3 regions of the Micromonospora sp. WMMD961 genome follow, and region 2 is predicted to be linked to each of the others. Evidence: riboswitches for the same ligand, from Rfam matches in the RefSeq annotation. Region 2 holds a riboswitch; each other region holds the start of a gene.
What was found. Region 2 has a riboswitch for cobalamin ahead of O7614_RS20790 (acyl-CoA thioesterase). Riboswitches for the same ligand answer to the same signal wherever they lie in the genome.

Region 1 (4,545 bases), 310 kb from region 2:
GCCGTCTCCGGGCTCAACGCCTGCGGCATCCCGAGCCAGGGCACCGATTTCACCACCACCGCCGGCAAGACCCCGATCGACTTCCTCCGGGCCCAGCAGCTGACCGGCGGCGGGTTCAAGTACCTGCCCACCAACACCACCCCCTCGGCGTACGCCTCCATCGACGCGGTGCGGGCCCTGGCCGGCGCCGGCTACACCGCCGCTCCCCCGACGCCGGTCACCGCCGGCGCGCCCACCTGGGTCGCGGCGAGCGGATTCACCGCCGGCACCGCCACCCGGCTCGCCGTCATCATCGACAACGGCAGCGGCAGCATCAAGCCGTGCGCGGTCACCCTGACGCCGACCGCCGCCACCACCACCCTCGGCGCAGTACTGGACGCCGCCGTCGGCGCGGCCACCCCGAGCGGCTGCGTCACGGCCCTCAACCCGACCAGCGGCACCGGCACCATCACCGCTGTCAACGGCCTGGCCAACAGCGGCTCCTCGACCTGGAAGGTCGCCCGCGACGGCGGCTCCCCGGTCACCGCGACCCGCGGCACGACCGTGACCGTCGGCGACACGATCTACCTGCGCTACGGCGCCTGAGCGCCGGGTAGCGCGATGGTCAGCGGCGGCCCGGCCGTCGCTGACCATCCGCCGGTCGAACCGTCCGCCGCCGCTCAGGTGAGGATGACGAGGTGAACCGCGAACGGTGCGCCGGACAGACCACGACCTGAACATCGGGTTGATCAACTAACCAGGTCGTCACTCTGGTGAGGACAGCGACGGCCTGCGTCCGGGCCCGGTAGCCCGAGGCTTGCGCACGCCGCGAGCAGGCCCTCCAGGCGGGCTACTCGACGTCGGGTGTCCTTCAACTGCTGGCGAAGCTGATGCGCTTGGGCCTCACTGGCACCGAGTTGCCGACGGGCGGCGTCGAGCCGCTCGAAGTCGGCCGCTGTCAGCACGATCATCGGCTGCCCGTCCACAGTCCCGACACGGTGTTCGATCTTTCGGCGCATCGGGACCCTCTGGCTGGGCGGTGGGCGTTGCGGCTGCCCGCTGGGTTCCGCCCGTGGGCGGAACCCAGCGGATCATCATGCTGGCGGGGACTGGGCAGTCTCGGCCAGGAGCAGGGACAGCTCCCGGACCAGGTCGTCCATCGACTGGCCGCTCTGCGCCTTCACCAGGCCCAGAGCGAGATCGGCCAGCAGGTAAAAGCCGAGAGTGCGGGCCTGCTCGGAGCTGAACGCCGACATCAGTTCCTCCGCGCCGGCGAGATCACCGCGATGCTTGGCGGCGATGACCCCGGCGGCGCGTTGGACGATCTCGGCCGCCTCGGGGGTGTACCCGCTCACGCCCGGGTCAGATCTTCGGGGTGGCGGCGCGGGCGGCGTCGAAGCGGGAGATCACGTCGGTCCAGTTGACCAGGTTCCACAGCCGGTCCACGTAGTCCGGGCGGACGTTGCGGTACTGCAGGTAGTAGGCGTGCTCCCAGGCGTCGAACACCAGGATCGGGGTGGAGCCCTGTCCGACATTGCCGTGGTGGTCGTAGACCTGCTCCACGATCAGCCGCTGGCTGAGCGGCTCCCAGGCCAGCACACCCCAACCCGAACCCTGCACACCCTTGGTCGCCGCGGACAACTGACCGGCGAACCCGTCGAACGAGCCGAAGTGCTCGTCGATCGCCGCCGCCAACTCACCGTCGGGACGATCGCCGCCGTCGGGGGACAGGTTGTTCCAGAAGATCGAGTGCAGTACGTGCCCGGACAGGTTGAACGCGAACGTCTTCTCCAACCCGACCAGCGTCGCGTAGTCGCCCTTGTCGCGGGCCTCGGCGAGCCGGTCGAGCCCGTCGTTGGCGCCCTTGACGTACGCGGCGTGGTGCTTGTCGTGGTGCAGCTCCAGGATCTCGCCGGACATGGCGGGTTCGAGTGCGCCGTAGTCGTAGGGCAGGTCGGGCAGGTTGTACACGGCCATGAATACTTCCTCTCAGTGCTGCCTTAGTTTGGCTGTTGCCATTATCTTGCAACAAGGGTCTGGATGTCGTCGGGGGACGTGACTTGATCGGCCCGCGCACGTCGAGCACGTCGGCGCGGACGCTGGCGTCGGCGTGCTGGCCACTCGGACTCGGCCTAAAACAGGGGTTCGGAGGAACACCCAGACGATCTCGCCCAGCTCGGCGACCTGGGTTGGCGCGCCGTCGCTGCCGAGGAGCCCCGAAACCGGTCGAGTCGTGTCGAGGGTCTGATAAGCCTGCGGCACCGAGGATCAGCTCACGGCCGTACGATGGTCGGCAGTGCTGGTTCGCCGCACCGTCTCGGTGCGACGTCGTGAGAGGGCACCCAGTGCGACACCGCGACTGCCCCGCAGCGGTGAGTGGGCACGACCGCCGTAATACGCACTGGACGCGTGAGCGTCTGGGAAGCGACGGCCAGTAGGAGATCGGTTCGCCCCGGTCACGCCCGCGCGTCCGAAGACCTGCCCGCACCACGTGCGCCGCCGTCGGCCCCCCGGGAGGGTCAGGGCGAGGCGTTCCGGCTCGCCGCCAGCGGAGTCGCCGACGCTACCCAGATCCACACCCACCTGTGCTACTCCGAGTTCGGCGAGGTGCTGCCCGCCTCGTCGCTGGCGCCGCCGAGGTCCGAAGCACGCTCACCTGAGCGCAGGGTGGGGCGGCGCGGCACGCCGCCGCCCCACCCTGGCGTGCGACGATGCCCGCGTCGGCCAGGCGGCGTCAACCTACGCCGGCGGAAACCTGACGAGCGCGGGAATCCGGGCGGCCGGCGAGGATGGCGGCGAGGATCTCCGCACCGTCGACGACCCTCGGGCCGGGGCGGTTGAAGTAGGCGGGCCCGTCGACCACCCACACCTGGCCCCGACGAACCGCAGGCAGGTCGACCCAGCCGGGTTGCCCGGCTGCCACGGACAGCTCGTCGATGGTCCGTTCGGGCGTGAACCCACACGGCCCGAACACCACCACGTCCGGAGCCAGGTCGGCGACCACCGACCACTGATGTGGGGTGCTGTGCGCCCCCGGGCCGAGCAGCAAAGGCCGTCCACCCCCGAGGGTGATCTGCTCCGGCACCCAGTGCCCGCCCGGCATCAACGGGTCGAGCCACTCGACGAACAGCACCGTAGGCGCGCCGGGCAGCGCGCCGGGCAGCGCGCCGAGACGACGCTCGGCGTCCGCCCGGATCTCCGCCGCCCTGCCGGTCGTGCCGGTCAGGGCGGCTACGGCGCCGACCGTGTCCAGTATCCCGCCGATGGTCCTCGCCTCCAGCGACACCACCCTGGTGTCGAGGTCGATCAACCGAACCGCGTCATTCACCCGGGCATAGGAGACCGCGCACACGTCGCACAGGTCCTGGGTCAGGATCAGATCCGGCTTCAGGTCCTCCAGCGTCGTCACGTCGAGCTGGTACAACGACGATCCTCGGTGCGCGTCGCCGGCGATCGCCGCTGAGATCTCCCGGCTCGTCAACGCCTCGGGCAGAGACGTTCCGGTCACCACCGGAACACCGGCCAGGTCCCCCGGCGGCCAGTCACACTCGTGCGTGCGGCCGACCAGATACCCGGTCAGGCCGAGCATGGCCACGATGTCCGTGGCCGCCGGCAGCAGTGAGACGATCCGCACACCCGCCTGCCTACCAGGCACGACCAAGCCGCGTCCACTCCGACAGCGCGTGGCACCCCCTGCATCTGACGAACGACCCTGCGGCAGCTCCCGTGATCGCGCCACGACCCAACGGGCGACAGTCGACGTACGGGCCGCCGGGTCGTCGACGGGGGCGACGTCGGCCAGACTCTCGTGTATCCCGAGCAGGCACTGGTCGACACTTCTTGCGGCTACGGGAACTGGCGTCTGCCGTCGCCCGACTGATACTCGACGGACGTGGTGTCAGACCGGAACGGGGCGTGTGATGACGGCTGAGCGGTGGTGGGCTCCGACGGGTGTGGCGACGGCGGCGATGGCCACGTCGATGACGGCGCTGTACGCCACATCGGCGTTGGCCCCGTTCCTGGTTGCCGACCTGGGTCTGTCCCGAACGGCGGTGGGTGCCGTGGTGACGGTGTCCTTCGCGGTCGCGGCGGTGGTGTCTCTCATCGCCGGGCACCTGATCGACCTGGGTGGAGCGCGGCGGGGACTTCTGGCGATGTGCGTGGCCGTGCTGGTGGCCCTGCTCGGCGCGTCCGCGGCGCCCGGTTACGGGTGGCTTCTGGTGGCGGTGGCGGTGGCGGGCGTGGGGCAGGCACTGGCCAATCCGGCGACGAATGTGTTGGTCTCCGGCGCGGTTCCGCCGCAGCGTCGGGGTAGCGCCATCGGGGTGAAGCAGGCGGGGGTGCAGTTGGCGGCGTTCACGTGCGGGCTCGTACTGCCGGCGGTGGCTGCTCTGGCCGACTGGCGGGTGGCGTTGCGGGTGTCGGCGTTGGTCCCGCTGGCGACGGTGATCGCGGTGTGGTGGTCGGTTCCGACTGTCGCGCGCCGGGTAGCGGCCGGCTCATGGTGGCGGCTGTCGGCACCGACCGGTTGGTTGGCCTGGTTGGTGGCGTTCTCGCTGTTGCTGG
Region 2 (4,545 bases):
CGTCGCCGGGCCGCAGGAACCTCTATCGTCTACAGCCTGCGGGCGGACGGACTCACCGGCACAGGGACGGGCAGATGACCGACGACCACGACGCCGCCGGAGCGATGAACTTCATCTTCGAAGCCGGCGTCCTCAAACGCGCCGCCCGCACCGGCTGGTGGTTCGCTGGCGTCAAGCAACCCGAGTCCATCGCCGAGCACTCCTTCCGAACGGCGCTCATCGGAATGATGCTCGCCGCCATGGAGGGCGCCGACCCAGCCCGAGTGTCGATGCTCTGCGTCCTGCACGACACCCAGGAAACCCGAATCACCGACATCCCACACATCGCCAAGCGCTATCTCACCGCCGTACCCAACACCGCCGTCACCGCCGACCAGGTCGCCGCCTGCCCACCGGCCGTCGCCGACGTCATCACCGCCGCAGTCGTCGAATACGAAGCCGGCGAGACACTAGAAGCTGTCGTCGCTCGTGACGCTGACAAGCTGGAATGCCTCGTCCAAGCCGTCGAGTACCGCCACCAAGGCGTCGACAACGTGCAGCGCTGGATCGACAGCTCACGAGCCGCCCTGAAGACCGCCAGCGCCCACCGCCTTGCCGACGCCGCCCTCAGCGGACAACCCCTGGCCTGGCTCACTCCCACGGCACAGGAGTAAGTGTTCAAGACGTGGCGTTGTATTGATCTCGGTGGGCGGCGAAGGCGATCAAAGCGGGCATCACACCTCTCAACCTGGGACGCAGGCAGTCAACGTTGGTCAACCTCTGTCGCTGCCGATCCACCTTCGACGGCCTGACGACGGCATGATCTTGGTGGCCCAGCACAACTAGCTCCGTCGATCGGCTCCTCGCAGAGCTAGACTCCTTCGTCCCGAACGAACAGCTCTGCTCAACCGGCGACGTCCACGACGACCTTGCCCTCGGCGGTGCCGTCGGCGACCAGCCGGTGGGCGTCCATGACCGTGTCGAGCGTGAACGTGCGTGGATCCAGTCGCGGGCGCAGGGCACCGGCGTCGGCCAGCGTCGCGATCTCGCGCAGGATGTCGCCGTGGTGTTCGCGGCCCCGTCCGGTGAGCATCGGCAGCAAAGTGAACACGCCGGAGTAGGTCGCGCCACGAAACGACAGCGGGGCGAGCGAGTGCGACCCCCAACCCAACGCGCTGACGACGTGCCCGTGATAGGTGCGTACCGCCGCGAACGACGCGTCGAGCGTCGCGCCACCGACGTTGTCGACGACGACGTCGAACCCCTCGCCGCCGGTGTGCCTCTCGACGTACTCCTCCACCGTGGTCGAGGTGTAGTCGATCGGCACGGCGCCCAGGCTCTCGATCACCCGCATGCTCGCCGGCCCGCCCGTGGCGTACGCCTCGGCGCCGCGCGCCTGGGCAAGCTGCACGCCCACGTATCCGACCCCGCCGGCACCGCCGTGCACCAGCACCTTCTGCCCGGCGCGGACCCCCGCCCGGTCGACCAGCCCCTCCCAGGAGGTAACCGCCGCCAGTGGCAACGCGGCGGCCTCCCGCATCGACAGACTGCTCGGTTTGCGGGCCAGCAGCCGGGCGTCCACGGCGGCGTACTCGGCCAGCGAGCCCTGCAAGTCGCCCACTCCCCCGCACAGCCCGTACACCTCGTCTCCCGGCGCGAACCCGGCCACCTCCGCGCCGACCGCAGCGACGACGCCGGCCAGGTCCAGTCCGAGCACCGCGGGCGGCTGGACCCGCGCGTGCGCGGCCTTTCCTGCCTGGATCTTCGTGTCGAGTGGGTTGACCCCGCTGGCGATGATCCGCACCAGCACCTGCCCCGCCCCGGGAGCGGGCTGATCGACGTCCTCCACCGTCAGTGGACTGTCGAACTCCCGCAGCACCGCAGCGCGCATGACGGTTCACACCCTCCGTGATCGATACATCACCTGGACGCTATCCAATTGGGTTGCCGGCCGGGCGACATCCGAGTTGTCCTGCGTCCGCATCCGGCGTGCCCGGCCGGACGACGATCGCGGCGAGCTACCCGAGGAAGGTCGCAACGGGCGGTCCGAGAACCTCTCAGCCGTCCTCGGCGCCGTCGAGCAGCGCCCGCCGCAAGGCCAACCGGTGCTCCCGACGGATCTCCGCCTCGCGGTAGCGCCTCCGGTCCCCGTCGGTCTCGGGTAGCAGCGGCGGCACCGTCCTCGGCTGGCCGTCGTCGTCGATGGCGACCATGACCAGGTGGGCGGTGGCCACGTCGGTGGGCGGCACGGCCCGGTCCCAGCGGTCGGCGGTGACCTTGACCGCGACCTCCATCGAGCTGCGTCCGGCCCAGGTGATGCGGGCGTCGACGTGCACGACGTCACCGACCCGCACCGCGCGCAGGAACGCGGTCTCGTCGATCGCGGCGGTGACCGCCGGCCCGTCGGAGTGCCGGGCGGCGACCACCCCGGCCACCGAGTCGATGAGGTTGAGGATCCGGCCGCCGTGCACCGTACCCATCAGGTTGGTGTGGTGCTGGTCCATGATCTGCGACAGGGTCAGGTGCGACGCCGACGGCGCTCGGCCGGCGATCGTGGCGGTGTCGTGCACAGCGGTAGTCCGTCCCTCGGGAAACCACACCACCGGAACGCGGAAACACTGACGAGCACGCGCCGACGGACGGCACGTCACCCGCTGAGCCCACCCGCGAGGCCGACGGCGGCGCACACGGTCGTGTACGCAGCGCAGGCAGGTCTTCGGACTCGCGGGCCTGACCGGTCGCGCCGGTCTCCTACCGGCCGTCGCTTCCCAGGCCGACGGCCCAGTGCTGATGACGGCGTTCGTTCCCACTCACCGCTGCGGGGCAGTCCCGGACTTCCACCGGGTTCCCTCTTACGACGCCCCGCCGGTCACGACGGGACGAACCAGCGCCGCCCGCAGCATAGCTGGCCAGGGAAGTCGTGGCACCGGGGGCACAGCGCGGGGATACCAGCGCGGCGTCGTCAGCTTTTGCCATGTGAGGAAAAGATCGCCAGCTCTTGAAAAAAGCCTCACTCGGGTCAGGATATTCAGATGCGTCGTCTCCCTCAGACTCCGGGGCGGGTGCTCTCGGGTGTCCTCGCGCTCCTCCTCGCCTCGGCGGTCGCTCTCCTCGCGTCCGCCCAACCCGCCGCGGCTCACGGGACTCTCGCCATGTCCACGCCGGCGGGTGGGGCCACGGTGAGCGAGCCGTTGACGGCGGTGCAGCTCTTCTTCACGGAGAAGACCGCGCCCAACGCGTTCTTCACCGTCACCGCCCCGGGCGGCATCCGGGTCGACAACAGCTGGTCGTACGGGGAGCCGAAGCCGCTGGACAAGCCGGTACGGGAGTACTTCCTGGTCAACGGGCAGTTCGAGCCACGTGAGTACACGACCGGGTTCCCGTCGACGGTGGCCGTCAGCCACCTGCCGGCCAAGGGCCAGTACTCGGTGAGCTACCTGTCGGTCGCCTCGGACGGCGACACCGTGCGGGGCACGCTGACCTTCCGCTACAACGGGCCGGTGACGGCGGCGCCCAAGGGGTGGAGCCCGCCGACGACCCAGCCGGACCCGGCGCTGGTGGCCGCCACCGAGCAGCACGGGTCGTCCGGGCAGGCGTCGGCGGTGCCGACAACCTCGGCGCAGCCGGTGACCCAGCCGTCCGGGGCTGCGGTGGCCCCGCCGACCGGGCCGGCCGAGGAGCGCGATTCGGGAGCACTGGCCTGGGCCGGCTGGGCGGCGGCGATCGCGGCGCTCGTGGCGGCGGCCGGATTCGTCGTCTGGCGTCGCCGGACGGCGTCCACCGGCAAACCCACCGGCCGGGGCCGTACCGCACCGGGGACCTCAGGTCGACGCGGCGGCGGTGCGCGTACCACGAACAGGCCCGCCGGCAAGACCGGCGGGGGCAGGACCATCGCCGCGAAGACGGCCGCTGCCAAGACCTCCGCGGGCAAGGCCGGCGCGGCGAGCGGCGTCGGTGCGCAGCCCACGGGCGGTAAGCGGCGACCGGCCGCCGTGCCGGCGGCGCGTACCGGCAACGCGGTCGTCACGGCCCGCACGGGCGTCGCGGTCGACCCGACGCCCACCGACCAGGAACCGAAGGCCCTGGCCACCGCCGACCAGGAGACGAAGGCCCTCACCGCCACCGACGACGGGTCGACTGTCGACCGCGGGGCACGGCCCGACACGGACCTCGCCGCCGTGACACCCGGGTCCCGGCTGAGCAACGGCCACCTGGCGCTGCTCGTCGGCGGCCTGGTGGTAGCCCTGCTGGCCGGGTTCGGGCTGGCTCGCATCGGCACCGGCGACCAGAGCCCGGCGAACACCGCCCGCCAGCCGGCGGGCGCTCCGCCCGCCTCCGGGCAGGGCGTGTCCGCGACCGACGGGCACCAGCACCCGGCGGGCACCGGCCCGCACACGCACCGAGGTGACGGCGCGGCGGGCGAGACGCTGGCGACCGGAACGACGGTCAGCGCCGGCGGGTACACCCTGCAACCGCTGGAGCGGTCCCAACCCGCCGGGGTACGCGCCGACTACCGCTTCCGGATCGTCGGGACCGACCGGCAGCCGGCGACCCGCTTCACGGTCG
Region 3 (4,545 bases), 1.2 Mb from region 2:
GGTAGTGGATGCTGATGTCGAGCAGGACGGCCCCGTTGCGCACCAGGGCGATGAGGAAGGCACCGATGATCGTCCCGACGATCCGACCCTGGCCCCCGAAAAGGCTGGCTCCGCCGATGACCGCGGCGGCGATCACGTCGAGCTCCAGCGAGATCCCGTAGTTCGGCTGGCCGGAGTTGACGCGGGAGGCGGCGATCATGCCACCGAGCCCGACCAGCACGCCCGCCAGCACGTACACCCCGGTCAGGTGACGTCCCACCCGGATGCCGGAGCGGCGCGCGGCCTCCAGGTTGGAGCCCATCGCGTAGGTGTACTGACCGAAGCGGGTCTGCGAGAGCAGGAAGGCGACCCCGACGGCCACGAGGACGGTGATCACGACGGCGAACGGAACACCGATGATCTCTCCGTTGCCCAGCAGCTGGAACGACCGGGGCAGGCCGTAGACGCCGACCGCGCCGGTGATGATGAAGACGAGACCGCGGCCGACGGACATCGTGCCCAGCGTCGCGATGAACGGCGGTATCCGGGCCGCCGTCACCAGCAGCCCGTTCAACAGCCCGGCCAGTGCGCCGACGCCGATCGCGACCGCCGTCGCGGCCCAGAGGGAGAAGCCGAGGTCGCGGACGACCATCGCGCCCAGCACGCCGGCGAGCGCGGCCACCGACCCCACGGACAGGTCGATGCCCTTCGTGATGATGATCATCGTCTGCGCCGTGGCGATGATGGCGATCACCGCCGTCTGTGCCCCGATGTTGAAGAGGTTGTCCGCCGTCAGGAAGTAGGGGCTCGCGAAGGTCAACGCGACGAACAGGACGACCAACGCGGTGGCGGCGGTGAACTCGGAGACGGCGTGGGAGATCCGCTCCCGGAACCAGTCAGCGAGTTCGCCGCGCTGCGTGCCGGCGGATGCCTCGACGGTACTCATCGTCGGACCTGACCTCCCCAAGCGTGGGGCCAGCACTCGACGGAGGACCCGTCGTGGTGCCGAGCACCTATGAGCGACCGAGCCTCCCAAGAGAGGAGAGGGCCTGGCCTGAACCTGCCTCACCGTGACGATAGATCAGATGTTTTCCTTGATCAGCCGTTACCATGCCATGCGCCAATGCGCGTTGCCAAGGTCTTACAACCATGTTTTGTCATCGTTACCAGCGCCGCCCGACGCATAGGTCTGATCACAACGGCACAACTGCGGCCGAGTGGCACGGACCCGACCGCCCGACGTGCGACCGGCGGACAATCGGCCAGCGACGGTCCACACCGGATCGGCGAGTCCGGCCCCAACGACCATGCGCACCTCGCACCTTCCGGTGGATCAACGCGAGCATGTTATCGATAACATCCTATGCCCGGAGGCGGTCGCGGGCACGGCCGTCTCGCCGAGACCTGCCGACGGCACAGCCCGCGAGCCGCTGCCGGATCACGACGCCGTAAGCCGGTACTCCCGGCAGGCTGTCCGCCGCCAGATCGCCGCACGCTCGTCGTCGGCCAGTGGGTCCAGCAGATCGCCGAGGACCCGCACCCAGCGGGTGTACGAGGTGGCGAGCAGACACACCGCCAGTCCGAGCCGAACATCAGCCGGCCCGGCCCGAACACGTCGAGCGCGTGCTCGACGGCCGGCCGCAGGTCCGCCGCTGTCCAGGGGCCACCGCTCACCTCGGTCACCAGGCCGGAGAGCTTCGCCGTCGTGTTCGGCTCGGCGGCGAAACTCCGCAGCCACCCTCGCGGATGACCGCGTACACCTTCGCCGTGTCGGATCCGCCGGTACCGACGCCAACCCCTGTGCGTCGGCCGGTGGCGCGTCCGCGCCCGTGGCCGGGTTGACCGCCTGAGGCGGCGCCGATACCGTCGACCCACTATCTGCGGCGACGCGAGGGAAGCCGGTGTGATTCCGGCGCGGTCGCGCCACTGTGAGCGGTTCCCCCATGACGAGGGGCCGCGAGCCAGGACGCTCGGTCGTCCGCAGCCTTGCGATGGGGACGCGTCATCCCCGGGGAGGTCTGTGATCACATGTCCAGTTCCACGTCCAGCCGGCCGTTGGTGACCCCCGCTGGCACCACTCGTCTGTTGTGGACGGTGACGGCGACCGTCGTCGCGCTCGCCCTGCTGGCCTACCTCGTCGCCTTCGACCAGGGTGCGGTGTCGCGCAATGGCATGTACCTGCACGAGCTGATGCACGACGGCCGGCACCTGCTGGGTGTTCCGTGCCACTGAACGCCAGCACCGCTCCCCCGTTCGTCACCGTCCTCGTCCGCGGGCTGCTCGCCGGCCTGATCGCCGGGCTGCTCGCCGGGACGTTCGCCTATGTCGCGGGCGAACCGCACGTCGAGGCGGCCATCGCCATCGAGGAGGCGGCGTCGGCGCACACCGAGCCCGTCGCGGGCGCGCACGACCACGAGGACGCCCTGGTCAGCCGCAACGGGCAGCGCAGCGGCCTGTTCCTGGCCACCGGCCTGTTCGGTGCCGCGATGGGCGGTCTGCTGGCCACCGCGTACGTCCTGCTGTCACGCCGACGGCGCAGCTACGACGACGGACGGTCGGCCCTGTTGCTGGCCGGCGCGGCGCTGCTCGGCGCGGTGATCGTGCCGTTCCTCAAGTACCCGGCGAACCCGCCGGCGGTCGGCGACCCGGCCACCATCGACCAACGCACCGTCACCTACCTGCTGATGGTGGTGCTCGGTCTGGTCGCCGTGTGGGCGGGCTCGCTGGGTTACCGGTCGGTCGGCGCCCAGGCCCCGCTGTGGCAGCGCGCCGCCGCGGCCGTCGGCGGATTCCTGCTGGTCACCGTGGTGTCCTACGTGGTGCTTCCGTCGTTCCAGGAAGTTCCCGCCGATTTCCCCGCGACATTGCTGTGGGACTTCCGGCTGGCCTCCCTCGGCACCCAGGTGGTGCTCTGGACCGGGATCGGTCTGCTGTTCGGCGCCCTGATGCACCACGACCGGCGTCGTCGGACCGCCGCAGCACTTCCGAGCACGTGACCGCGACCAGCCTCCGGCTGGTCGCCCACGCGCACACCACCGCCCTGCGTCAGGCCCGCTTCGGCGGGCCTGACGACGGCCTGGACGAGGGCGGCCGGCGGGCCGCCCTCGCCCTGGCCCAGGATCGACCGGACCGACGTGGGCACCTCGGCGTGGACCGCGCCTGCCTGTCCAGTCCGGCGGCGGCGGCCACCCAGACCGCCGACGCGCTCGGGTTGCTGCCCACCATCGAGGCGGCGTTGGCGGACTGCGACTACGGCGACTGGACCGGGCGGTCGATCGAGGAGATCGCCGTCGAGCAACCGCAGGCGCTGCACGAATGGATGTCCGAACCGGAGTCCGCACCGCACGGCGGTCAATCCGTCGCCGCCCTGCGGGACCGCGTCGGTCGCTGGCTGGACCGGCAACGAGGCGCTCACCAGCGGATCACCGCAGTCGCCCACCCGCTGGTGATCCGGGTCGCGGTCGTGCACGCCCTGGACCTGCCCCTGGCGACGTACCGGCAGGTGGACGTGGAGCCGTTGGCGATCGTCCGGCTGACCGGCCGTGGGTCGCGCTGGCACCTCCGACTGGGCCCGCCCCGGGTGGCCTGAGCCATCGCCACACCGCTGTTCGGCGGGCTCTGTGTCACGGGCCGCGATGGTCGCCTGGGCTAGGGCATCTGCGTGTCGGTCGACTCGTCGACAAATATCTGTTCGATCGGCAGACCGAAGAGCCTGGCCAGACGGAACGCGACGGGCAGGCTCGGGTCGAACTTCCCGGTCTCGATCGCGTTGATCGACTGTCGTGAGACGCCAACGCGCTGAGCCAGGTCAGCTTGCGTCCACGCCTGTTCGGCTCGGAGGGCGGCGATCCGGTTCTTCATCGGTACCTGATCCAGCCGATGACGGACGTGACGACGTAGACGACCCCCAAGAGCAGAGGAAAGAGTGCGATGTTGAGGTCGTGGGTGATGAGCCTGGCGGCGTCGGCTGCGACATAGGCGAAGCCGACGACCCAGCCCACCCCGAGGGTGACCGCCAGCGAATCCTGCATGACCTTGCGCCAGAGATCATCAATTGCTCGGAGAAAGCTCGCGAAAGCGACGATCCAGGCGGCACCGACAAGAGCGTTGACTCCGACCAGGATCCAGCTCGCCATTGGCGACCTCTGCGCCTCCCGCAGCAATTCAGGGCCGAATCTGGCTGCGGCAAGGCTGACCACCCAGGCCAGCGTCCACAGCGCCAGCCGGACAGCAGCCCGGTTGGAGTCCCGATATTTCGTGGTCACGTCGCAGGCTTCCACGGCCCTCCCTCTGCGTTGTCGCGTCAAGCACGCTTGACCTTAGCCGCCGGAGTCAAGCATGCTTGACTCCGGCGGCGTTCCCACGATTCACGGAGGCAGCGATGGCCCGTTACAAGGCGCAGAACAGGATCATCAAGGCTGTGCTCACCGCCAAGGATGAAGACAGGATCGCCGAGGAGATGATTCAGCCCGTCCTGGACGAGGGCACGGAGAACGGCTGGACTCTTCACTCGTTCCAGGCGACGCCCGCAGGACTCGTGTTCATCTGGGAGCTGCCCGACTGACC

Region 1: another riboswitch for cobalamin. It lies ahead of O7614_RS22130 (hypothetical protein); the one in region 2 lies ahead of O7614_RS20790 (acyl-CoA thioesterase).
Region 3: another riboswitch for cobalamin. It lies ahead of O7614_RS15080 (CbtB-domain containing protein); the one in region 2 lies ahead of O7614_RS20790 (acyl-CoA thioesterase).

What each region holds. Positions count from the first base shown of each region.
Region 1 is NZ_JARUBJ010000002.1:4,903,899-4,908,443, forward strand. It holds gene O7614_RS22115 (hypothetical protein) at 1-585, shown strand, start outside; gene O7614_RS22120 (superoxide dismutase) at 1,074-1,334, opposite strand; gene O7614_RS22125 (superoxide dismutase) at 1,342-1,956, opposite strand; cobalamin riboswitch at 2,263-2,480, shown strand; gene O7614_RS22130 (hypothetical protein) at 2,458-2,820, shown strand; gene O7614_RS22135 (ABC transporter substrate-binding protein) at 2,714-3,613, opposite strand; gene O7614_RS22140 (MFS transporter) at 3,900-4,545, shown strand, end outside.
Region 2 is NZ_JARUBJ010000002.1:4,589,031-4,593,575, forward strand. It holds gene O7614_RS20780 (HD domain-containing protein) at 75-653, shown strand; gene O7614_RS20785 (zinc-dependent alcohol dehydrogenase family protein) at 884-1,870, opposite strand; gene O7614_RS20790 (acyl-CoA thioesterase) at 2,037-2,549, opposite strand; cobalamin riboswitch at 2,669-2,883, opposite strand; gene O7614_RS20795 (copper resistance protein CopC) at 3,012-4,545, shown strand, end outside.
Region 3 is NZ_JARUBJ010000002.1:3,353,063-3,357,607, reverse strand. It holds gene O7614_RS15090 (ABC transporter permease) at 1-925, opposite strand, end outside; gene O7614_RS15085 (hypothetical protein) at 1,418-1,552, opposite strand; cobalamin riboswitch at 1,821-1,973, shown strand; gene O7614_RS15080 (CbtB-domain containing protein) at 2,008-2,211, shown strand; gene O7614_RS15075 (CbtA family protein) at 2,202-2,975, shown strand; gene O7614_RS15070 (histidine phosphatase family protein) at 2,972-3,568, shown strand; gene O7614_RS32230 (helix-turn-helix transcriptional regulator) at 3,628-3,840, opposite strand; gene O7614_RS32225 (hypothetical protein) at 3,837-4,244, opposite strand; gene O7614_RS15060 (hypothetical protein) at 4,361-4,543, shown strand.